One region of the Brucella oryzae genome, then DNA from elsewhere that is predicted to be linked to it. Evidence: predicted binding sites of a transcription regulator. Region 1 holds the regulator's gene; each other region holds the start of a gene.

Region 1 (6,191 bases):
AATGGCTGATCTAAAACCCTATATCGCGAAAGCCGCATCAGGCGAGCCGCTTTCGCTCCAGGACTCCAGGGCCGCGTTCGATATCATGATGTCGGGACAGGCAACCCCATCGCAGATCGGTGGATTGTTGATGGCATTGCGCGTGCGGGGGGAAACCGTATCGGAAATTGCCGGTGCTGTTGCGTCCATGCGTTCACGAATGCTGGCAGTTTCGGCACCCGCCAACGCAATCGATATCGTTGGAACCGGCGGAGACCAATCCGGCTCCTACAATGTCTCAAGCTGCTCAGCGTTTGTTGTCGCCGGTGCCGGTGTCCCCGTTGCCAAGCACGGCAACCGCGCCCTCTCCTCTCGTTCGGGTGCCGCCGATGCGCTGGCCGCGCTCGGCATCAATATCGAGGCGGACGCGAATATCATCGGCCGCAGCATCACCGAAGCCGGCCTCGGCTTTATGTTTGCACCGATGCACCATTCCGCCATGCGCCATGTTGGACCTTCCCGCGTCGAACTTGGAACACGTACCATTTTCAATCTCCTCGGCCCTCTTTCCAATCCGGCCAGTGTCAAGCGTCAGCTTGTTGGCGTATTTGCACCGCAATGGCTCGTACCGTTGGCTGAAGTGCTCAAGGAACTAGGCTCCGAAGCAGCTTGGGTTGTTTATGGCGACGGGCTTGACGAAATGACCACCGCGGGCACGACACAAGTTGCCGCTCTGGAAAATGGTCAAATCCGTACCTTTGAAATCACGCCGGAAGAAGTTGGACTCCGTCGTTGCGATCCGGCAGAACTGAAGGGTGGCGAAGCTTCGCTGAACGCAAAAGCTCTTCTGGGTGTACTTGAAGGCGATAAAAATGCCTATCGAGACATCGTCCTGCTCAATTCGGGCGCGGCACTCGTCATTGCGGGCAAAGCGAAGGATCTGAAAGAAGGCATCGCACTCGCGGCGCACTCCATCGACAGCGGTGCAGCGCTTGCTGTCTTGCAGAAAGTGATTGCTGTTTCGAACGACAAAGCGGCCTGACGGAAAGGATTAAGTCATGTCCACCGACATTCTGCGTAAGATCGAGGCTTACAAGCGCGAAGAAATCGCCGCGGCCAAGACCGAGTGCACCGTCGCCGATTTGAAGGCACGTGCACAGGATCAGGAAGCGCCGCGCGGTTTTCTAAAAGCATTGGAGGCAAAACGCGCTGCCAATGAATTCGCGCTGATCGCCGAGATCAAGAAGGCAAGCCCATCAAAGGGCCTTATCCGCCCGGACTTCGATCCGCCAGCACTCGCAAAAGCCTATGCGGCTGGCGGTGCTGCATGTCTCTCCGTGCTGACGGATACGCCATCCTTTCAGGGAGCACCGGAGTTTCTGACAGCAGCTCGTAACGCTTGCAATCTCCCGGCCCTGCGCAAGGATTTTCTGTTCGATACATATCAGGTTCATGAAGCCCGTAGCTGGGGTGCTGACTGCATTCTGATCATTCTTGCAAGCGTCGATGACGATCTGGCAAAGGCGTTGGAAGAAACTGCATTCGAGCTTGGCATGGACGCACTCATCGAAGTGCACGACGAAACCGAGATGGAACGTGCGCTGAAGCTTTCATCCCGCCTACTCGGCGTCAATAACCGCAATTTGCGCACATTCGAGGTTGATCTCGCCGTTTCGGAACGTCTGTCGAAAATGGCACCTTCCGATCGTGTTCTGGTTGGTGAAAGCGGCATATTCACACACGAAGATTGCCTGCGTTTGGAAAAATCCGGAATCGGGACCTTCCTCATCGGCGAGAGCCTGATGCGCCAGGCTGATGTTGCGGCGGCTACCCGTGAACTCCTGACCGGCAGGGCCTGATCGATGACGTCCAAGCTCACCCATATCGACCAGACCGGTGCTGCCAATATGGTGGATGTTGGGGCGAAGGATGAAACTGAACGCCAAGCCGTAGCCGAAGGATCGGTCAGAATGAAGCCGGAAACGCTGGCGCTCATTCTGGAAGGCAATGCCGCGAAGGGTGACGTCATTGGCGCCGCGCGTCTGGCAGGCATCATGGCGGCAAAAAAGACTGCTGACCTGATTCCCCTCTGCCATCCGCTTATGCTGACCAAAATCTCTGTCGAAATCGAACCGGATCAGGCACTGCCCGGTCTGCGCGTTCGCGCACTCGCCAAGCTCAAAGGGCGCACTGGCGTGGAAATGGAAGCCCTCACCGCCGTTTCCGTCACATGTCTTACCATTTATGACATGGCCAAAGCCATCGACAAACATATGGAGATCGACGGCATCCGCGTTACCGAAAAAAGCGGCGGCAAATCCGGTGATTGGACGGCATAATCGCTGAACCTTGTTCTGGATCAATTCTTCCAGACAGGCTTTATGCTCTAAACGGGTCCACAATTCAGTTCGAGAGGAAACACCATGTCCCTTCTCCCGGTCGATGAAGCACTGGCCCGCATCCTGAAGTCTGCGGAACCGCACGGTAAAGAGCAAATCGCTTTGTCGGATGCAGGTGGGCGCGTGGTTGCAACACCTGTGTTGGCACATTTTCTACAGCCGCCTTTCGACGGCTCGGCAATGGATGGCTATGCCCTGATCGCCCCGGAGAACATCGCTTATCCTGTTGAGTTCGACATCATCGGCGAATCGGCAGCAGGCAATCGATTCGAAGGCGAATTGGGGATCGGACAGGCGGTCCGCATTTTTACCGGCGCGCCACTGCCCAAAGGCACAGACACAATTGTCATTCAAGAACACACCGAGCGTTCGGATGACCGGCTCACCGTTCATGAAGGAATAGAGCCAGGACGGCATATACGTCGCGCGGGCCTCGACTTTTCGCCCGGTAACGTCGTCATTTCGAGCGGACGAGAGCTGGACGCCGCCGCCCTATCGTTAGCCGCTGCAAGCGGCAATGCGAGAATCGATGTATTTCAAAAACCAAAGGCGGCAATCGTTGCGACCGGTGATGAGCTCGTCGCGCCGGGTGAAACACCCGGAATGGACCAGATTGTTGCATCGAACAGCGTCGGAATCGCTGAAATTATCAGGCGGGCTGGCGGCAGCCCGGAAGACAAAGGAATCATTCCAGATGATCCTGCCAAGATTGAACAGGCAATAGCAGATAGCCTGCAAAGCGGCATCGACATTCTGGTTACGATTGGCGGCGCGTCGGTCGGTGACCGAGATTTTGTGCACGGCGCGCTTCAAAAATTGGGCGTTAATCTCGATTTCTGGAAGATCGCCATGAGGCCGGGTAAGCCCCTGATGTATGGACACATCAGCGTGAACGGCAAAATCGTGCATATCATAGGCTTGCCCGGCAACCCTGTTTCCAGCCTCGTCTGCAGCCTCGTCTTTCTTCGACCGCTTGTCGCCAAGCTTGCCGGAACTAACTTCGACGCCGATATCCGGCCTGCAAAACTGGGCACTGTCCTGCCTGCGAATGACTACCGCCGCGATTATATCCGAGCCACGGTCGAATCAACTCCGGACGGAACACTGATAGCGAAGCCATTTCCAGTTCAGGATTCGTCTATGCTTTCGGCACTCGTCGGCTCAAAAGCGCTTCTCATCAGAGACGAGAACGCTCCCGCAGCCGCTCTCGGCGATGATTGTCGTGTCCTTATGCTCTAGATTCAGCATGTTATCTGCCATCACTAAAGCATGAGAAAACTGATCTAACTCACGATAGAATATATGTTATTCGGATCAGTATCTGAAGTAGCGCATAGATGATGCGCCCGTCCTGAAACAATCCGTTCAATCTCGTCTTGAGCGTTAATGCTTTTAAAACCATTGCAGAACAAGACTGGAACATATAGTGTTCGTTCTGGTTTTGTTTTTCTCAATTCTTGGCCGGGAGGGTGTCGCGCATGTTAACCCGTAAACAGCACGAGCTTCTGCTGTTCATTCATGAACGTCTAAAAGAAACGGGCATTCCACCGTCGTTCGATGAAATGAAGGAAGCGCTCGATCTGGCTTCGAAATCGGGTATCCATCGTCTGATCACCGCTCTGGAGGAGCGTGGCTTCATCCGTCGGCTGCCAAACCGGGCACGTGCACTTGAGGTCCTGCGTCTGCCGGATTCTATTGCTCCGGGACTCAACGCACAAAAGAAGTTCGCTCCCAGTGTTATCGAAGGCAGCCTGGGCAAAGCACCACCGCCGCCTTCACCGTCACGCCCTACCTCTGTTGCGACCAATGACGACACATCCGCAACAGTCTCTGTGCCAGTCATGGGGCGAATCGCTGCTGGTGTGCCTATTTCAGCCATCCAGAATCAGACGCATTCCCTGAGCCTTCCGCCAGAAATGATTGGCGCGGGTGAGCATTACGCTCTTGAGGTTAGAGGCGATTCAATGATCGATGCTGGAATTTTTGACGGAGATACGGTCATTATCAAGCGTGGCGAATCCGCAAATCCCGGTGAAATTGTGGTCGCTCTCGTCGATGACGAAGAAGCGACATTGAAGCGCTTTCGTCGCAAAGGTGCTTCCATCGCACTCGAAGCAGCCAACCCCGCCTATGAGACACGAATCTTTGGCCCCGACCGAGTGCGGGTTCAAGGCAAGCTTGTTGGCCTGATCCGCCGCTATTAGGGTGTTTCCAGCAAAGTGAAAAACGGCTTTGCGCAGGAAAATGCAAAGCAAAAAGATTGAGCGAAGGCATGGTTCTTTTAACTGGAAGCGCTCTATTATCATTCGCAGAGATTTGCGTTACGGTCTGCGCCGGATGAACAATTCACTGCATTTTTGGGCGGGCGGGGTTTTGGTTTGTATTCGCGCTCGGCCAAACCACGTGCCGGACGCGAATGGATGCGATGCATATGCCAGGGACGGCTCGGCGTATTGATTGCAAATGTTATTCGGCTGTCGCGTTGCAGATCAAATATTGGCTGTGTTACATCGACTTCCGTCGCTTCAGGAGAAACTATGGATAAAGCCTCAGGAGCTCGGTTTTGCTCCGGTGCTTTCCCGAGTCTTATCTCTACAGATCCCTTTAACGCCAGATCGCGTTTACTGATGCTCAGAGTCGTGGAGCGTCCACACGAAGCTTCTTTACCGGGAACAGCCAGAATGACCACATCGCCGATATTACAGGCGATTTCTTGCATTGCAACATCTGCTGTGTAGACCAATGTGCGACCATCGCGCAAACTGATCGTACATAATCCATCTTCGCATTCGAATCCGTCCACATCGGTTCGTTTTCTGTTTTTGCCCGATGGCGGTGCGATGAATTCTTCGACCAGATATGCGGTTTTCCAATTGTCGACTGTAAATTGCGACGGACGGCTCCGATTAACTGCAAATCTCCCATCAGTCAGTCGGACTCCCACCAGCTTGGCATCTTCTGATACCACAATGTCCGGAAAAGGCTCCCTGACGAAAGCAGCAAAACCAAGTACAATGAAGGGGAGTGCCAGCGCCTTCAATCTGGTCGACAGAACAACCGCCAGAACAAGCGCAATAGTCCACAAAACGAGAGTGAGTGCAGGCATTGCACCCGGATTGCCGTCAGGTGACCACGCCGCAACAAAGGCGGCAATATGTCTGACGGCGAAAATACCCCATCCCATGATCTGCAATGGTACCCAATCCAGTTGCAACGGCATCAGGACAAGACCGAAAACAGCAAATGGCATCACGAGAAGTGCGATTGCAGGCTCAGCGAGAACGTTCCCCACCAAGCCCAGCGGCGCAGTATTATTGAAATGATAAGCGGCAAAAATTCCGCTCGCCAATCCCGCGACGAGCGAAGTACCCGCCGCCGCAGTGACCGGCTTCAGGATTTTTCCCCCGAAACTATGAGTGGGCTTTCCACGCCTTTCCTTGCCGACATATTTTCTTGCATTACGCTCGCTCCACCACGCATATCCCGCGATCAGGGCGGCCGTAGCAGAAAAAGACATCTGAAAACTCGGCCCTAATATCTCATGCGGTGAAATGGCAATCATGGCAAGGGCTGCGATGGCGAGATTGCGCATGCTTATCGCAGCACGATCAACCAGCAAGGCTCCGAGCATGACTGCAATCATCACATAGCTTCGTTGCGCCGCAACATCGGCGCCCGACATGGCAAGATAAAAGGTGCAGCTCAAAAGGGAGAGAAAGGCTGCATATTTTTTCACGGGATGCCGCACACTGAAAGCCGGAAACAGCGCAAAGAGAGACCGCAGCGTCAGCATGACAACACCGGCAGCGAGCG
Region 2 (6,191 bases), on a different contig from region 1:
GGCAATCCTGTTCATCTACAATGTTGTCGTAGGCGTCACGGAAACCGCCCACGAGGGCGAGATACTTGGAAGACGGCATTCGGCAATGTGGGTGCCGTTGCGCACTATCCTCGCGGTAGGTGCCCTAATTCCCATGCCAACCGGATATAATGCCGCTCAGCATGGCATTGCCTACATGGTCAACGTGAGCACGGCCACCGCCTCATTCTTCTGGAATGAGACGGTCGATCTCATCGTTGAACAGCGATTGCCAGTCGTGGGCGGTGACTATGACGCCCTTGACGGTCAATTCTTGCAGGGATTGTGGCGGGCCGAACTTTGCCAGGCGGTGTACAATCTCGAAGTGTCCAAAGGAGGTGATGGACTAGACGGAATCTCGCGCGGGTCTTGGCGAACGGTATCAGGTGTACCGCAAATGGCATATAGCCTGCCGAATTCTTATGGTGCTTGTGGCATCGTCAGCCTGCCCGGCCAAACGACGGGTTTCCAGCGACTGGCTGAAGCTGCCGGCAAGTCCTATAACGACTACATTCAAGCCATGCAGCAAGCTGTTACCAAAACCGCTGACAGCTTCTCTGGCACTGCTGCGCAGCTCGCCCAGGCGATCAGCAAGCGTGAACAATTGCCGGCCTATCGTGATCTTCGCAAAGATCTCAACGACTGGCGCAAGCAGCACGCGGATATCCTGAAGCAATATATCGGTGATGATAAATTGCAGAAAGCCGGCAAAGACGTTGCGGAAGCAGATGATCCACTGCAGGTGACGCCCGTCGGAGATTCACAAAGCCAGGCACTAGCCGGCAATCTCAAGAACGGCGGCTGGTTGCAAGCGGGATTCTATTATCAGCTCATCGCACGGCTGTCGGCTGACTCTAATTCGGTAGCAACTGCGCTTCCGAAAGTGACGCCAGGAGGAGCGATCGGCGCCGCGTCGAATCCGGGTGGATCGGTGCGCAATGCGATTGCTTCCCAATACGCGGATAACAACTGGTACTTACTCGGCTCGGCTGACGGCGACGCCAAGAAGTTCCTCGACCAGATTTCGGCGACTTACAACGGTACCGTTGAATGGTGGAACGAAAGCGTCGCCAGAAGCGGGATCAGGGCGTTCGTAAATGAACGCGTCGCGTTCGCGGACAGCGGCGGCGATATTTCCGACTGGATGCCATCTGCTGGTTCGCTTTACGAGGCACTGGAGTTCCTTAATCCTATGAGGCCCACCAACGATCCAATGATCGGTCTCGTCACGTTTGGAACGCAGGTCACGTTCTATACGACCGCTGCGATCATCGCGTTGTCTGTCCTTGCAGTGGTGCCATACGTGGGAACCGGTATAACAGTCCTTTCGAACTTCGTCGGTTGGGTCATAAGTGGCATTGGGGCCATGGGCATGTTCCTTGCCTTCGTGCTTCCAATGGTTCCGATGGTGACATGGGTGATCGGAATTGGCGCGTTCTTCCTTCTGGTAATGGAAGCCATCTTCGCCGCCCCACTTTGGGCGATCGCGCATCTCTCTATGGAAGGGAAGGGGATGGGCGGCAGCCAGGCCCGGCGCGGTTATGTCATGGTGCTGGCGCTCACTCTGACGCCGGTCCTCATGCTTTTTGGGCTCCTCCTCGGAATGATCCTTTTCCGGATCATGGGTGTTCTCATTAATGGCGGGCTCTACTACGCTCTGACCTCTGCTCAATCACTCGTGGGAGATAGCTTTGTTAGCTTGGCATGGTTCCTTGGGATTTTTGTCGTCATGTTTTTCATGGCGGCGGTCTATCTCGTCATCATTGAGCGATCATTCTCCCTGATCGCAGAATTTCCGGGCCGGGTTTTCCGGTGGTTCGACCATATCGGCGACGACCTCGATGCACATTCTGCGATGCGAGCTAATATTGCAGCCATGGGTACAACCAAGGAACTCGGCCGACTTTCTGAAGGGGCGAAGCATATCCCAACTACAGTCGGAAAACTCCTGCCTCGGAAGTAACAGGTGCCGGCCGAACCTTCCTATAAGAGCGGTTCTGAGTTATGGTTCAATGATGGCAACAACGGCGCGAAAGGAGCCGATATGACCTTACCGAAGTATCTGCGTCCCATTTACGACGTTGACGCCCACGGTCTGACAAAGACTGAAAAAGTGGTGCGGATGGTGATCTTCACTCCGCTGCTTATCGTTTTCTCTGTTCCGACGGTCCTCGCCGTCGTCTTCGTCTGCTTGGCCGGCTATTGGGCTTTCATGCTGCTAACGAGTGGAGTTGGAAACATCTTTGCTAATCCCGCCCAATATAGCTTCGAAATATCGATTTTTGCGGCTCTTGCCGCGTTGCTGATATTCTCAAACGTGATCGCCAGGAAAATTCGGCGTCATTTCCTGCCGTTCGGCTAAGAACGGTCGTCCAAGCGCAGAAGGCCCGCCTTGCGGGCCTTTTTCATTTCCGCCACCAAGCAAACGGCTCTTACCGTTGCATAAGAAAAAATTCCTCTTGACGGGAACCGTCTCTCCGTTGTTCTGTTTTTGTTCTATGCAGGAGCGAAGACAGAATGCGCAAACCGGAGACGATCGAACGGCTCTACCTAGATTTTGACGGATTCTTCGCAAGCGTTGAGCAGCAGTGTGACCGACGCTTGAGGGGGCGGCCGATCGGCGTCGTACCGTTCGCCGGCACGACCCGCTCGGCAGTCATCGCGTGCAGTCGTGAGGCAAAGGCCTACGGCGTCAAGAATGTAATGCCGATCGATGAGGCGAAACGCCTCTGTCCGGATCTTGTGCTTGTTCCACAAAAGCCAGATTTGTACCGGCGGGCTCATAATGCCCTGCTGTCAGAAATCGAGACCGTCATTCCGATCGATACGGCGAAGTCGATTGACGAGCTGACCTGTCGTCTCGACGAGAGCGGCCGGAATGACCCGGAGGGGCTTTCCGCCCGCATCAAGGCCGCGATCGCGGAGAACGTCGGCCCATTTATCACATGTTCGATCGGCTTTGCCGCCAATCGCCAGCTTGCAAAAATCGCCTGCAAAGAGGGTAAGCGTGGGGCAGGGCGGTACGGCGACGGGCTGGCGATCTGGCGGCCGGTTGATCTGCCGGCGCCGTTGTTCGCCGTTGCGATGGAAGACATTCCAGGCGTCGGTGGCAACATGGCGAAGCGGCTCTATCGATCGTCTATCTATACGACCGAGCAACTTTACAATCTCCAGCCGAAGCACATGCGCCGGCTCTGGAACAATGTCACCGGAGAACGGCTCTGGTATGCGCTCCATGGCTACGACATCCAGGCCCAGGCATCGAGCCGGGGCATGTTCGGACATGGGCGCGTCCTTCCTCCGGAATCTCGCACGATCACTGGCGCGCGGGAAATCTCGCGTCTGCTTTTGATAAAGGCGGCGCGACGGCTGCGCCGCGAGAATTTCTACGCGTCCGGTGTCTGGCTATGGCTATCGATCCGAGAGGGATCGTGGATGGGAAAGCGTCACCTGCCGGTTGTCAACGACGACCAGGCGATCCTATCAGCGCTCTCTGAGCTATGGGAAAAGGTCACGCAGGATTATCCACGCGGCCTTACGATCTTCCGGATTGGCGTCACGCTCTATGATCTGACGCCGGCGCACGAGCGCCAGCTAGATTTGCTTCTCAATGACGATCGGCAGCGCCGGCGTTGGGAAAACGCCAGCAAGGCGATCGACAACCTCAATGCGCGCTATGCCGCCACGGTCGTCAGTCTCGGCCAATGGCGGCCGCCGGCCGGCGGTCATGTCGGCGGCAAGATCTCATACACACGCATTCCGTCCGCGGAGGATTTTTGGTGATGGGCTGGAAACAAAGCGTCAAGGTCGGCGACCTGGCCGACAACCAGAAGCTCGAAGCGCGGTGCAGGAAATGCGGTCACGTGCATTACCTCACCCGTGCCATCGTATGCGTCTCGCCGGAACGCGAATTCCTGTACATCGACGAGCTCGAGCGCGAAACAATCTGCAGAGCGCGCGGCTGTCGTGGCACAGTACGGATTTCGATGGTGCGGCTTGATGAGCTAAGCGGGTTTGTCGGCGGCCTTGCGTAACGCCCCTTACGAGAAGAACAGCCACGCCAAGTAGCAGATTGCTGCCAGAATCATTAATCCAACTGGTATTTCATACCACCGCTCGCCGGGCCTCTTGCCACCACACTTAGGACAGTATGGAGCGTTGCTGGCGACAGGTGAGTACGAACAATGACGGCAAGAAGTAGTAGCCATATTTATTCCAATAAATTCAATGGCTTAGTCGCATAACCCTTATTATGGAACTAAGCCATTGATATTGCTGAATATTTTTGATTCACCGGGGCGAAAAGCCCTTATCGGCCAATGCTCGTCGGATTTCCGATCCGGCGTCCCACATACGGTTGGCTTCGGCTTTGTCGACGGAGCGCCGCTCAAAATCCTCTGGCAAGACGCGTTTCAGGAACTCCGCGAATGCCCTAGCCTGATCATCTGAAAGATTGACCGTTATTTCGTTCATTGACCCACCCCATTATTATCCGCGCGGATCAACTTGCGCAGAATTGTTACCATTGTCACGGATTTTCCCGACTGTGCTTTGCCAACGATGAGGCCTGTTTTAGGCACAGGCGGCGTTCCAACGCTGTTCTTTGTCATTTCTTCACCGTTCCAAAAAGGCGAGCCCCTTGTCGGTCGGATTCAGCGACCGCACACTTCCTTGCGTCATGACAGGATGTGAAATCTCAGCAAGCTCGTGATCGAGGAGCGTGCGCAGCCGGCCCCAGGCTAAATCTCGATCTTCGCCGCGTATGATCAGCGTCAGGTCTCCCCGCGCATCTTGTTCCTGGGCCTCGGTCATGGGCATAACCGTATACCAATCCTGATCAGCCATCCCGTTTCTCCTCTATGCAAGGATCTCGAACATCGACCGCGGAATAAAGCTCCGTGCCTCGCTCAACGTGATCCAGCCTTCATCGACGAGTTTCATGGTGGATTGCGCGAGCGGTCGTGCAATCACCTTGTCGGACTTCATGCCTTCCTTCAGGAGCTGGCGCACCACAGCGGACCATCCGTCGATCGGCTTATCCAGAAACCGGTCGCGAACATCATCATCGAACACAAGGAATTCGCGGACTGCAAAGCGCCTTGTGCCGTCAGACGTGCGGATAAGATGCTGTGTGATAAAGATCTGCAACGAGCTGATCAGGTCGAATGCTCGCGCTGCCTGCTCCTCGGCCGGGAACTCCATCGCCATGCGCCGTAGGCCCTCGGCAACCGACCCGGCATGAGTGGTCGTATTGACGATGTGGCCCTGAATGCTGGCCGCGATGCAGCCGCTCATAGAGCCATGATCGCGTGCCTCACCGACATTGATGATCGCCGGCGCTCGCCGAAGGGATGACCAGATTCCGGCTGCAAAGGTCGGAAGATCACGGCCCTCCCCGATCTCTGATTGGCCAATCAGGCTCGCAGAATCGCCCTGCTCGCTAAGAATGTCGGCAAAGGTGAATTCTATCGGAGCCTGGAAATCCACGATCTTTCGCGGATTTTCGTGGTTTTCGAGATGGTGACGGGTGATCGCGGCCATGGTTGTTGATTTTCCATGACCTGTACCGCCGGCGATGACGATAATGCCGGATTTTGGATTGAGGAACGGCCTCAACTCTTGCTCAAACTGAACATCGTCCAGGGTCGGCGTGCGCGACGGCAACGAGCGCATCGTCAATTCGACGCCGGAGCCGCCGTTTTTCGTGATCGGTGTTGCATTGACGCGGAAGCGATGCCGCTCATGGCGACTGACTTGGACCTCATAGGAGAAATCGAGACAACGGCCCTGCCGCAAAATGCTCGGTGCATCGCTCGATCGCCAGATGTACGACAGCAGCAGATCGACCTCTGAGCGCAGTAACATGCGCTTGGTGCCGAAATGCTGGCGAGAATTGATCTGGATGCGCGGCCGGGCTTCCGACTGGATGGTAATGTCAGACGCCCCGCGCTTGCCGGCCCCAACGATGAATGTGTCGAAAATCTCGGGCGAGGAATCAAACCGCGTCGGCTCTTCCTTCAGAACGGGTACGAAGGAGTCGGTTGGCTTGAATGGAGTATCGTCCAGACGCGATTCGTCAATCATTTCCCTCGCCTATAGAGCCAATAGCCAGCAACCACAGCAATCAGCGCTACGACGATGAAGAGACCGCCATACCCCCCTTCCTGCTTGCG
Region 3 (6,191 bases), on a different contig from region 1:
GGATATTCCGGACAATGTGAAGAATAGTCTTGAGATCGTTCCGGTGTCCCGCGTGGGCGAGGTGCTCAAGCACGCTCTGGTTCGCGAACCCGAACCGATCGAATGGACCGAGCCGGAAACACCGGCGCCTGTACCTTCGGTCGAGGAGGAAACAGGCGCCTCGATGGCCCATTAAGAGCTGTTTATCAGGGCCAACAATCCAAATGCCGGGCAAATTGCCCGGCATTTCTGTGTTTAACCCCGGTTTTCCGGGGTTTTTTCACGTTGACAGGCTTGGTTTGTGAACCGATTTGAATAAACTCCGACCAATCCGGTCACGTTATCCGTTCCGGTAGATAAAGAAAGGAAATGCCAATGAACAAGAACGAATTGGTTGCCGCAGTTGCGGAAAAGGGCGGTTTGACGAAGGCTGATGCCGGTACTGCTGTTGACGCCGTACTCGCTGCTGTCACCGGTGCCCTGAAGGCTGGTGAAGAAGTCCGTCTGCCTGGCTTCGGCGTTTTCTCCGTTTCGCATCGCGCTGCCTCGACCGGCCGTAATCCTTCGACCGGCAAGGAAGTTGCTATTCCGGCTCGCAACGTGCCGAAGTTCTCGGCTGGCAAGGGCCTGAAGGACGCCGTAAACGGCTAATCATGATCTGGAGGGCGAAAGCTCTTCGAACGGATCGTGACGATAAATTCCCAGCCATCGCGGCATGATCGCGAATGGCTGTCGAGAAGGCCCGGCTTGTCCGGGCTTTTTTCGTTTATGAGACATTAGTATATCGGACGCGAGATGTTGAGGTGCGATCCGCGGAGACAAGTTTGGCCTAGCCGGCGAGGAGCGCATTTCTCTCGTCGATAAGTTTCCTGTATTGTTCTTGAAATTTAGCCTCTTCGTTTCCGCTCAATGGAAGTCGATCAACGGAAAAGGTTTGTCCGCGTATTATGTCTAGGATACGAATTTCTGTTGGCAAAACTTCTGGCAGAGCTTGTATTAAGAGCCATAATCCAAGTTTCGCAGCCTCGTCCGATAGAGCCGGATCTGAACCAAAATATGGATATATGAAATGTTCAGCGCTTCGCGCATCGCGAACTGAAAGAACGCCTTCTACCTTAACTGTCGCTCCCAGTTCGGCAAAAGTGTAGCTGGATTTGAGGTGCCTTCCGGGACGAAATGGCTCATTCGTCCAACGTCTCCTTTCTATCCACCACCGCAAAAAACCATCTCTCAATTTGGGATATAAATCTTTTCTGCTTCTTGGATTGGCAATAATACGTCCTTCGGTACTCTCGTGGAGATCGTTTCCGCCAAATATGTGTGCCCGCACATCGGACCAGAACGGAGTATAGAAGTCTGGACCGTTGGCCTCTCGACCCTCCTCTTTAGCCCTTTCGAGCCGCAGGTCCCTCAAGAGTAAGGAGCGCCTCTGAGGGGCCGATGAAAACAATAATTTCAATATTTTATGCAAGTGAATGCGCTCTAGTGGCATGCTGAATCACCTTGGTAATGCAAGTTTAAGGTGTATCATGATGCTACTTATTCGTTTAACGCAATAGAATATAATACTTTAAATAGATGCGATGGGCGCATCAAAAAAACCTGTCGATAACAGAAAGCCGGGCAGCATGCCCGGCTTCCAATAATTCTCGTTGCTGGTGCTTTATTCAGCAGCCTCTGAACTGCGCTTGGGGCGACGTTCGAGCAGTTCCTTGAGGAAGTGGCCGGTGTAGGAGCGCTTCTCCTTCACAATGTCTTCCGGACGGCCCACGGCGACAATTTCGCCGCCACCATCACCGCCTTCCGGTCCAAGATCGATCACCCAGTCGGCAGTCTTGATGACTTCCAGATTATGCTCGATCACCACGACGGTGTTACCCTGTTCAACCAGTTCGTGCAGCACTTCCAAAAGTTTTGCTACGTCATGGAAGTGCAGGCCAGTAGTGGGTTCGTCCAGAATATAGAGCGTGCGGCCCGTGGCGCGGCGCGACAGTTCCTTGGCAAGTTTCACGCGCTGCGCTTCACCGCCGGAAAGCGTCGTCGCCTGCTGGCCGACCTTGATATAGCCGAGGCCCACCTTGACGAGCGTTTCCATCTTGTCGCGCACCGCTGGCACGGCAGAGAAGAACTCCGCACCTTCCTCGACAGTCATATCCAGCACATCGGCGATGGACTTGCCCTTGAACAGGACTTCCAGCGTTTCGCGGTTGTAGCGTTTGCCGTGGCAAACGTCGCAAGTGACATAGACATCCGGCAGGAAGTGCATCTCGATCTTGATGACGCCATCGCCCTGGCAGGCCTCGCAGCGCCCGCCCTTCACGTTGAACGAGAAGCGGCCCGGCTGATAGCCGCGTGCCTTGGCTTCCGGCAGGCCCGCGAACCAGTCGCGGATTGGCGTGAAGGCGCCTGTATAGGTTGCCGGGTTGGAGCGCGGGGTGCGGCCGATCGGCGACTGGTCGATGTCGATCACCTTGTCGAGGAATTCCAGCCCCTCGATGCGGTCATGCTCTGCCGGATGCTCACGCGAACCCATGATGCGGCGCGAGGCGGCCTTGAACAGGGTTTCGATCAGGAAGGTGGATTTGCCGCCGCCTGAAACGCCAGTGACGGCGGTGAAGGTTCCAAGCGGAATATCCGCCGAGACATTTTTCAGGTTATTGCCGCGCGCGCCCACCACGCGAATGCGCTTGGACTTGGAAATCTTGCGGCGTTCCGCCGGGACGGCAACTTCCATCGCACCCGACAGATATTTGCCGGTCAGCGAGTTCGCATTGGACATTACGTCCTGCGGCGACCCTTGAGCGATGATCTTGCCGCCATGGACGCCAGCCGCCGGACCGATATCGACCACATAGTCGGCGGTCAGGATCGCATCTTCATCGTGCTCGACCACGATGACCGTATTGCCGAGATCGCGCAGATGGCGCAGCGTGTCGAGGAGACGCGCATTATCACGCTGATGCAGGCCGATGGACGGCTCATCCAGCACGTAAAGCACCCCGGTCAGGCCGGAGCCGATCTGCGAAGCCAAACGAATGCGCTGGCTTTCGCCGCCCGACAGGGTGCCGGAATTGCGCGCCAGCGTCAGATAGTCGAGGCCAACATCGTTGAGGAACTGCAGGCGCTCCCTGATTTCCTTGAGGATGCGGGCGGCAATCTCGCGCTGCTTTTCGTTGAAGCTGCCATCGATGTCGCGGAACCAGGCGTCGGCCTTGCGGATCGACATTTCCGTGATCTCGCCGATGTGCTTCATGCCGACCTTGACCGCCAGCGCTTCCGGCTTCAAACGATAGCCGTTACAGGCGGGGCAGGGCGTTGAGGCCATGAAGCGTTCGATATCTTCACGCGACCATGCCGAATCGGTTTCCTTCCAGCGGCGCTCCAGATTGGGGATCACGCCTTCAAAAGGCTTCGTCGTCTGGTAGGAGCGCAGGCCGTCATCATACTGGAAGGTGATTTCCTTGCCCTTGGTGCCATAAAGAATGGCTTGTCGGGCTTCCTCCGAAAGATCGGCCCATTTTGCGCCAATCTTGAAGCCATAGGCTTTACCAAGCGCTTCCAGCGTCTGATTGTAATAGGGCGACGAAGACCGCGCCCAAGGGGCAATCGCGCCGTCCTTCAGCGCCGCCGTTTCGTCGGGAACGATGAGGTTGGGATCGATGGCCTGCTGCGTGCCGAGGCCGTCACAGGTCGGGCAGGCGCCGAACGGATTGTTGAACGAGAACAGGCGCGGTTCGATTTCAGGAATGGTGAAGCCGGAAACCGGGCAGGCAAATTTTTCTGAGAAAAGAATCCGCTCATGCGTCTCGTTGGCCGACTTGTTGGCCGCACCACCTTCCGCCGTTTCTTCTGGCGGCAGCGGCTTGTCGGCAAATTCGGCAACGGCCAGACCTTCGGCAAGCTTGAGGCAGGTTTCAAGGCTGTCGGCAAGGCGGGTCGAAAGGTCAGCACGGACCACGACGCGGTCCACCACCACATCGATATCGTGCTTGTATTTCTTGTCGAGCGCTGGAACATCAGCAATTTCATAGAAGGTGCCGTCCACCTTGACGCGCTGAAAGCCCTTCTTCTGAAGTTCCGCCAGCTCCTTCTTGTACTCGCCCTTGCGGCCACGAACGATGGGCGCGAGGATATAAAGGCGCGTGCCTTCTTCCAGCGCCATGACGCGATCAACCATCTGGCTGACTGTCTGGCTTTCGATGGGAAGACCGGTCGCCGGCGAATAGGGCACACCCACGCGCGCAAAGAGCAGGCGCATATAGTCGTAGATTTCGGTGACGGTGCCGACCGTCGAACGCGGATTGCGGCTTGTCGTCTTCTGTTCGATGGAAATGGCGGGGGACAGGCCGTCGATCTGGTCGACATCCGGCTTCTGCATCATTTCGAGGAACTGGCGCGCATAGGCTGAAAGGCTTTCGACGTAGCGGCGCTGGCCTTCCGCATAGATCGTATCGAAGGCAAGCGAGGATTTTCCCGAGCCGGAAAGCCCCGTCATCACGATCAGCTTGTCGCGAGGCAGATCGAGATCGACATTTTTCAGATTGTGTTCGCGCGCGCCACGTATGGAAATGAATTTCTGATCGCTCATTCCGCGTCCTGCCTGCTCATATTGCCATGGATAAACGGGCGCCGAATGGTGAAACACGTCGCGCCGGTACCTAATATGGGGTGAAACCCTCCAATAAGAAGGGGGCTCCGGTCATTCATCGGTGCACTCTTATCATTAGAACAAATATCGAACAACCAGCCTTCTGATAGGCGATACGAAATGTGAACGCAAGAGCGTTGACTGTCACTCCTGACAGGAGCAGACTACCTTTACTCGCTGATAGCGGAGAGGTGCCGCGGTGGGATGACACGGCATCGGCAAGAGGTCCGCAGGAGGCGGGAAGACCCAGTAGGGAGGTAAAGGAGCATGAGTCCACCTGACTACGTTGCCTAGCTTTCACAAGGATGAAAGCACAATCCGTTTCGGTTGCGGCAGCATCTTTTCGCAAGGAATGATGCCTCGTTGATCGAAAGTGCGATTGCCGACAATTTGAATTTGCGCGGACTGCAAATGGCTGTGCGCCTTTGTGATCCGAAAAGACCTGCCGACGAATTAATGTCGACACATGAGCATTGCTCGAACCCCAAGCCCTGCGCGCCAAAGATACAGTGAGCGGCAGGGCTTTTCCTTGGAAGCGGATCCAGCGTCCGAAGTGCGGGTGAATATCTTCCACGAGGTGGTGGGTGGAGCCGTTTTGAAATTAAGGCAGATGCAGTTTTAGGCCCCGAAATGACGCAAACTGCATTTTCAGCACAGGAAACGGTCAAAAAACCTCTGAAATTTGTGGCGAACGCATGGCTTTTTAGTGTCGGAAGGTTGCATTTTGAACAAAACAAGAACATAAACTCTGTGGACATTGACGAATTCACCGGCCCGGATTGAACATGCGTTGAGCCAGTCCTGTAAGGTGAAGATAGAGTTTCTGGTGATGGCGCATCGTTGCGCCTGATCTTTCATTTGGAAAGTGCCTCTTGTCTGTGCGAAGTCGTACGGAAAGAGTGTGCATGCAAGACCCGGAGTAATTTTTCGATGGCTGGTAGCGTCAACAAAGTCATTCTGGTCGGCAATCTTGGTGCCGATCCGGAAATTCGTCGCCTGAATTCCGGCGACATGGTTGCCAATCTGCGCATTGCAACGTCGGAAAGCTGGCGCGACCGCCAGACCGGCGAACGCAAGGACCGCACCGAATGGCACAGCGTCGTCATTTTCAATGAGAACCTTGCCAAGGTCGCGGAACAATATCTGAAGAAGGGTGCCAAGGTTTATATCGAGGGCGCACTCCAGACCCGCAAGTGGCAGGATCAGAACGGCAATGACCGTTACTCGACGGAAGTTGTGCTGCAGAAGTTCCGCGGTGAACTGCAGATGCTCGACAGCCGTGGTGAAGGCGGCGGCGAAGGCCGTTCGTTCGGCGGTGGTGGCAATCGCAACCAGATGTCCGATTATTCCGGCGGCGGTGACTTCGGCTCGTCGGGTCCATCCAATCAGGGCGGTGGCAGCGGCGGCGGCGGATTCTCTCGCGATCTGGATGACGAAATTCCATTCTGAGAACCGGTGTAATCCAATCTATAAGAAAAATACGATAAGGCGCTGTTTTACAGCGCCTCAGGCTGCTGACAAACCCGTTGATATTTTTCGGCGGGTTTTGTTTTTTAGGAGGGGC
Region 4 (6,191 bases), on a different contig from region 1:
TGACCGCTTTTCTGGTGGCCACGATTTTGACGCTGTCTGTTCTGGTCCTGATTGCGATTGCGGCCTTCGAAGCGACCCTGACGCCATAGAAGAACAGGCTTTGGCTCTTCAGCCGCCACTTCTGCCGTTTCGCCGGTCGGCGCAGTTTCAGCCGCTCCAACAGCCTCTTCCACCTTGGCTTCGGCTTCCGCCTCGGCCACGACAACCAGTGCAGGCACGGGTTCTGCCGCGGGTACGGCAGGCTTTTCCGCTTCTGCAACCGGCGAAACACCAGCTTCCTTGGCCGCAGCTTCAGCCGCGAAAGCATCGAGTTCGGCAAGCTTCGCTGTGACGGCGGCTGCTTCCATCGCCTCGTGACGATAGCCGAGGCTCTTCAGGATTTCTTCCATGTCGTCCGTCGTAGCACCCAGAATGGACATCATGGCCGGTGTGACGATGAAACGTCCGCCGTCATAAGCGCCATCCGGACGCACTCCGGAACCCGGGCGCCAGGCAAGTGCTGGACGAATGAGATCGGCAAGACGTTCCAGAATATCGATACGCACTGCACGGCGACCCAGCACGCGATAACCTGCCAGACGATAGAACATCGGATCGAAAGCCGGATCGACCACGACCGAGGTACGGCCTGCCGCCAGCACATTCACAACATCGCCATAGCCGGAGCGTTCGCGACCATCATTCTTGAGCGCCCAGAGCAGCGTGATGAGACCGGCCGGCGCAGGCTTCAGCAACATCGGCATAAAGACGTGATAGGCACCGAAACGCACACCGAGACGGCGAAGCGCCGCACGCGAATCCTGATCGAGGCCGCGCACTTCCTCCGCCACATCGCGGCGCGGAAGAATGCCAAGGTTCTCGACGATCTGGAAAGCGAGGCCGCGTGTCATACCGGTCAGGGCATCAGCGGCAGCCAGATCGGTGAGCGGTTTCAGAACGGTTTCGATATGATGAGCGACGAAACGTTCGATACGAGCTGCAACCTTGTCGCGCGCCGCTCCGGTAAGCTGTTCGTCGGCCAGGATCACCGCACGCGGCTTCAGCAGGTCATCGCCCGCAACCAGCGTTGCGACCGTTGCACCGACCCAGCGCATAACGCCATCCGAGCCGAGCGCGAAATCGCCATTGGGAGCTGCGGCAAAGCGCTCTGCGCGACGTTCGAACTCGGCGGCCAGCGCCTTTTGTGCAGCCGACTTCACCGCCTTGGCGTCCGGCCCCTCGGCCTGAACGTCAGCGGTAAAACGGAATCCTTCCAGTTGCCCAACATTGTGGCCTTCGACAATCACGTCTCCGACCGGGCTGATTTCTGCTTCAAGCATGGCATTCTCTCTCAGGCGCCTCATAAGCACGCTTGTCCTGCGGTCTACAAAGCGTTTCGTCAACCTTTCATGCAGCGCGTCGGACAATCTGTCCTCAATTTCGCGCGTCTTTTCCTGCCAGTGTGTCGGATCGGCAAGCCATCCCGGCCTGTGCGACACGAAAGTCCAGGTTCGAATTTGCGCCACCCGATGCGACAGAGTATCGATTTCCCCCTCTGTGCTATCGGCACGGCGCACCTGTTCGCTCATATAATCTTCATCGACGCTCCCTCGGCGGACAAGATCCTGATAGATGGTTGCAATGATATCGGCATGCTGCGCCGGCGCGATCTTGCGATAATCGGGCAGCGCGCAGGCGTCCCACAAAAGCTCGATGCGTGCCGGTGTCTTGGCGAGCCGCACAATCTCTTCGTCTTTCGACAAATTTTCAAGCGCTTGTTGATCGACGGCAGGCAAAGCCTTGGCCAAGCCTTCGATCGGTGCGGGCGTTTCCAGAGAATAGCGCAGGGAATCGAGCGATGAAAAGTCGAAACGCGCCGTGCGCCATTGCAGGACTTTCACAGGATCGAAATTATGCGCTTCCACCCGCTCGACCAGCTCTTCGTCGAATGGGTGCACCTGCCCCGTCACGCCGAAGGTGCCGTCACGCAGATGTCGGCCTGCGCGCCCGGCGATCTGCCCCACCTCGGCGGGCGTCAGATCGCGGAACTGATACCCGTCGAATTTGCGATTCTGCGCAAAGGCGACATGGTCGACATCAAGATTAAGGCCCATGCCGATAGCATCGGTCGCCACCAGAAAATCGACATCGCCCGACTGGTAAAGCTCGACCTGCGCGTTGCGTGTCCGCGGGCTGAGCGCGCCCATGACGACAGCCGCGCCACCACGCTGGCGTCGGATCAGTTCAGCAATCCCGTAAACCTCATCGGCGGAAAAGGCGACGATGGCGGAACGGTTCGGCAGGCGCGTAATCTTCTTGGAACCGGCATAGGCCAGATGCGACAGGCGCGGACGCGTCACCACATTGATGCCGCGCAAAAGCTTTTCCAGAATGCCGCGCATGGTGGCCGCACCAAGCAGGAGCGTTTCCTGCCGCCCGCGCAGATGCAGGATCCGGTCGGTGAAAATATGCCCGCGCTCCAGATCACCAGCGAGCTGGACTTCATCGATGGCGACGAAAGCGACATCTGTACGGCGCGGCATGGCCTCGACCGTGCAGACCGAATAGCGCGCACCCGGCGGCACGATCTTTTCTTCACCCGTCACCAGCGCGACATTGGCCGCACCGACCCGTTCCACGACGCGGTTATAGACCTCACGCGCCAGAAGGCGCAGCGGCAAGCCGATCATGCCACTTCCATGCGACAGCATGCGTTCGATGGCGAGATGGGTTTTGCCGGTGTTGGTCGGCCCAAGCACCGCAGTCACATCGCGGCCACTCAGCGTCAGCGGCAAATCATGGGCGGGGAGTTGGTTCATGCCAATAATCGGATTCCCGGTACAAGCGCCCATAACGGGCAGGATGCTGGTTTTGCGATAGCACTATACGGCCTGTACCGAAAGCGCTCCTGTTAAGTTTAAGCAAGGACGAACTACCAACGTTTCGACGACCGGTGTGCAGCCGGTCAACAACTTGTCGGTTAACAATTGGAACGACTCTGGAACGAATCGGCGACGAATCGCTGACTCGGAGAACTTCGCCTTTTGTTCACGGCAACATATAGTGGTCTTACCGCAAACCCCTACAATATGATGAATCGGATGTTCCGGTTTTCTGTCTTCTCCCAATACAAAACAAGCTTGCTGTTAACTTTTAACAAAATCTGTCAACCGAATGTTCTAACCACAATGCGACTCTTCAGAAATTCTTAATGAATACTGATAGTTCATTAATGTGGCAACAGATGGAAATCCGATTTTCATTAACCTTCAGGCCAAAGCCGGAACGAATCGGCGACGAATCGGTGATCAGCAAGGTTTCTGCATTTGTTCTCACAATATCTGGTGGGCGATTGTCGCTATACGCCATAGAAAACCAGATACGAACGGACTTTAATAACCCCGTCTCCAATCTCACGTTAACTTTTCCGGCAGTTTCATCATGCCAACAACACTGATTTCAAATGTGTCATTGCGGAAACAAAAAGGGCGGGCAGAGTGTATTCTTTGCCCGCCTCAATGTTTGGAATGGAAAGATCAATCGCGCTCGACGCACAAGGCGACACCCATGCCGCCGCCGATGCAAAGTGTCGCCAGACCGCGTTTGGCATCGCGGCGCTTCATTTCGTAAAGCAGTGTCGTCAGCACGCGCGCGCCTGACGCACCGATCGGATGACCGATAGCGATAGCTCCGCCATTCACATTGACGATATCCGCATTGAGACCGAGATCGCGCACGACAGCGCAGGACTGTGCTGCAAAGGCTTCATTGGCCTCGACCAGATCGAGATCGCCGACGCTCCAGCCAGCCTTTTCCAGCGCCTTCTTCGTTGCCGGAATCGGACCGGTTCCCATGATCGACGGATCGACACCAGCCGTTGCCCAGGAAACGATACGTCCGAGCGGCTTCACACCGCGTTTGGCTGCTTCATCCGCATCCATCAGCACGACAGCCGCAGCACCGTCATTAATACCGGACGCATTGCCTGCAGTCACTGTACCTTCCTTGTCAAAGGCAGGCTTTAGCTTCGCCAATGCCTCCATCGTCGTGCCAGGACGGATGTATTCGTCCGCCGAAACAACGACATCACCCTTGCGACCCTTTACGATGAAGGGAACGATTTCATCCTCGAACCTTCCGGCGGTCTGTGCCGCCTCAGCCTTCTGCTGGGAGGCCAGCGCAAACTCATCCTGATCGCTACGGGTCAATTGCCACTGGCGGGCAATGTTTTCCGCCGTGATCCCCATGTGATAGCCATTAAAGGCATCGATCAGGCCATCCTTCAGCATGGTGTCGACCATCTTGAAATCACCCATCTTCACGCCCGAACGCAAATGTGCGCAATGAGGCGCCATCGACATGGATTCCTGACCGCCCGCCACAATGATCCTGGCATCGCCGGAAAGAATTTGCTGCATGCCGAGCGCAACAGCCCGCAAACCGGAACCGCACAGCTGGTTGATCGAAAATGCGGTCGTCTCCTTCGGGCAACCAGCGTCCATTGCCGCCTGTCGTGCCGGGTTCTGCCCCTCACCTGCCGTCAGCACTTGTCCGAGAATAACCTCGTCCACATCCGTCGCCGCCACACCGGCGCGTTCCAGCGCGCCTTTGATAACCGTCGCGCCCAATTCATGTGCGGGGATATTGGCAAACGCACCGTTGAAAGCGCCCACTGCGGTACGCGCCGCGCTGGCAATGACGATGGCTTTCTGGTCGGACATTCTTTCCTCCTTGAAATATTGTGCAACACAAAGACCAAAATTCCAACCTTGGCAAGCTTTGGTGTGCGCCTGCAACCGTCTTCATGAAAATCGATAAAGTGTTTTTCCTATGGCGAGAAGCATTCGGCTGTGCATCGCCAGCCATGGCCGCTAAATTACATTTCGCTATAGAATAGGAGATATCCATGCCTTCACTGACGCTCGAACGCGCCAATACGATCATCGCCGGGGCTTTTGCCAAGGCCGAGGAACTGAAAATGAAGCCGCTTGCTGTTTGCGTTCTCGATGCCGGTGGCCATGTGAAGGCTTTCCAGCGTCAGGACGGCGCGTCGATGCTCCGCTTCGAGATCGGCTCGGGCAAGGCCTATGGCGCGCTTGCGGTCGGCACCGGCTCGCGCTGGCTGAACAACCAGGCAAAGGATCGCCCGCATTTTCTGGAAGGACTTTCGGGCGTATCGGGCGGCAAGATCGTGCCTGTACCGGGCGGCGTTCTGATCAAGGATGCAGGCGGTGAAATTCTCGGTGCAGTCGGCATTTCCGGCGATACGTCGGACAATGACGAGGCTGCAGCCATCGCCGGTATCGACGGCGCAGGCTTTGCATCTGACGCAGGTTGACTTTCAACAATAGTCCGCGATCAAGGCCGCTTCATGCGGCCTTTTTCATGTAGCTTGCAGAAAACTGGCACAAAAGAAAACGCCGCTCCCGATCAACGAGAACGGCGTTTTTGAAAACCATCTTTCGGCTGCAATGCAGCGTCAGACTTATTCCTTAGCTTCGAGGACCTGACGGCCGCGATACATACCGCTCTTCAGATCGATATGATGCGGACGACGAAGTTCGCCCGAGTTCTTGTCCTCGACATAGGTCGGGGCCTTCAGAGCGTCAGCCGAACGGCGCATGCCGCGCTTCGACGGAGACGTTTTTCTTTTAGGTACTGCCATGGATCCAGCTCCACTGATCGGTCAATAAACGTCCGGCACGGCCCCGGTGGAGCCTGTCACAGCGGACAAAATTCCGGAAAGTCAGGTGCCTATACACGCTCTCACGGCATTTGACCAGCGGGAGTCTGATCTTTTTTTCGTATCACGTATTTATCGCACGCAAACCACATAGGGGCCTGATCGTGCGGCACGACCGGCGACGATCCGGGCAATGCGCTGCATGTTGCGCGTCGGCTTGGCAGGGTTGCGCAATGTCGGGTTGGGGAGCGTGACGGCAAGCAGCGCGGATTGCCGGGCATTGAGTTTTGCTGCCGGGCGCTTGAAATAATGCTGGGCTGCAGCCTCGATCCCATAAATCCCCGGCCCCCATTCTGCAATATTCAGATAGATTTCCATTATTCGCTTTTTGGACAGAATACCATCAGCAGCCAGCGCCAGCGGAAATTCGAGCCCTTTGCGGACATAAGAGCGCCCATTCCAGAGAAAGAGGTTCTTCACGGTCTGCATCGTGATCGTGGAAGCGCCGCGGCTCGGCCCACCCTCGCCT

What was found. The regulator LexA, encoded in region 1, represses DNA repair genes until DNA is damaged. The targets are predictions, from matches to a motif close to TGTTCNNNNTGTGTTCNG.
Region 2: the regulator LexA is predicted to act here: its motif matches at 2,500-2,517, upstream of JNC70_RS21565 (Y-family DNA polymerase).
Region 3: the regulator LexA is predicted to act here: its motif matches at 4,704-4,721, upstream of uvrA (excinuclease ABC subunit UvrA).
Region 4: the regulator LexA is predicted to act here: its motif matches at 2,968-2,985, upstream of JNC70_RS13715 (helicase-related protein).

The regions. Positions count from the first base shown of each region.
Region 1 covers NZ_JBHEEO010000008.1:154,409-160,599, forward strand. Annotated here, with positions in the region: gene trpD (anthranilate phosphoribosyltransferase) at 2-1,021, shown strand; gene trpC (indole-3-glycerol phosphate synthase TrpC) at 1,038-1,838, shown strand; gene moaC (cyclic pyranopterin monophosphate synthase MoaC) at 1,842-2,318, shown strand; gene JNC70_RS11065 (molybdopterin molybdotransferase MoeA) at 2,403-3,617, shown strand; gene lexA (transcriptional repressor LexA) at 3,857-4,582, shown strand; gene JNC70_RS11075 (ComEC/Rec2 family competence protein) at 4,681-6,191, opposite strand, start outside.
Region 2 covers NZ_JBHEEO010000035.1:8,808-14,998, reverse strand. Annotated here, with positions in the region: gene JNC70_RS21575 (DotA/TraY family protein) at 1-1,981, shown strand, start outside; gene JNC70_RS21570 (hypothetical protein) at 1,985-2,380, shown strand; gene JNC70_RS21565 (Y-family DNA polymerase) at 2,536-3,801, shown strand; gene JNC70_RS21560 (hypothetical protein) at 3,801-4,052, shown strand; gene JNC70_RS21555 (DUF7706 family protein) at 4,309-4,491, opposite strand; gene JNC70_RS21550 (hypothetical protein) at 4,633-4,863, opposite strand; gene JNC70_RS21545 (type IV pilus twitching motility protein PilT) at 4,876-6,102, opposite strand; gene JNC70_RS21540 (hypothetical protein) at 6,099-6,191, opposite strand, start outside.
Region 3 covers NZ_JBHEEO010000014.1:99,387-105,577, forward strand. Annotated here, with positions in the region: gene lon (endopeptidase La) at 1-175, shown strand, start outside; gene JNC70_RS15350 (HU family DNA-binding protein) at 355-630, shown strand; gene JNC70_RS15355 (hypothetical protein) at 809-1,471, opposite strand; gene uvrA (excinuclease ABC subunit UvrA) at 1,643-4,567, opposite strand; gene ssb (single-stranded DNA-binding protein) at 5,558-6,076, shown strand.
Region 4 covers NZ_JBHEEO010000011.1:123,915-130,105, forward strand. Annotated here, with positions in the region: gene JNC70_RS13715 (helicase-related protein) at 1-2,798, opposite strand, end outside; gene JNC70_RS13720 (acetyl-CoA C-acetyltransferase) at 3,516-4,700, opposite strand; gene JNC70_RS13725 (GlcG/HbpS family heme-binding protein) at 4,886-5,317, shown strand; gene rpmF (50S ribosomal protein L32) at 5,465-5,644, opposite strand; partial or broken gene JNC70_RS13735 (biosynthetic peptidoglycan transglycosylase) at 5,795-6,191, opposite strand, start outside.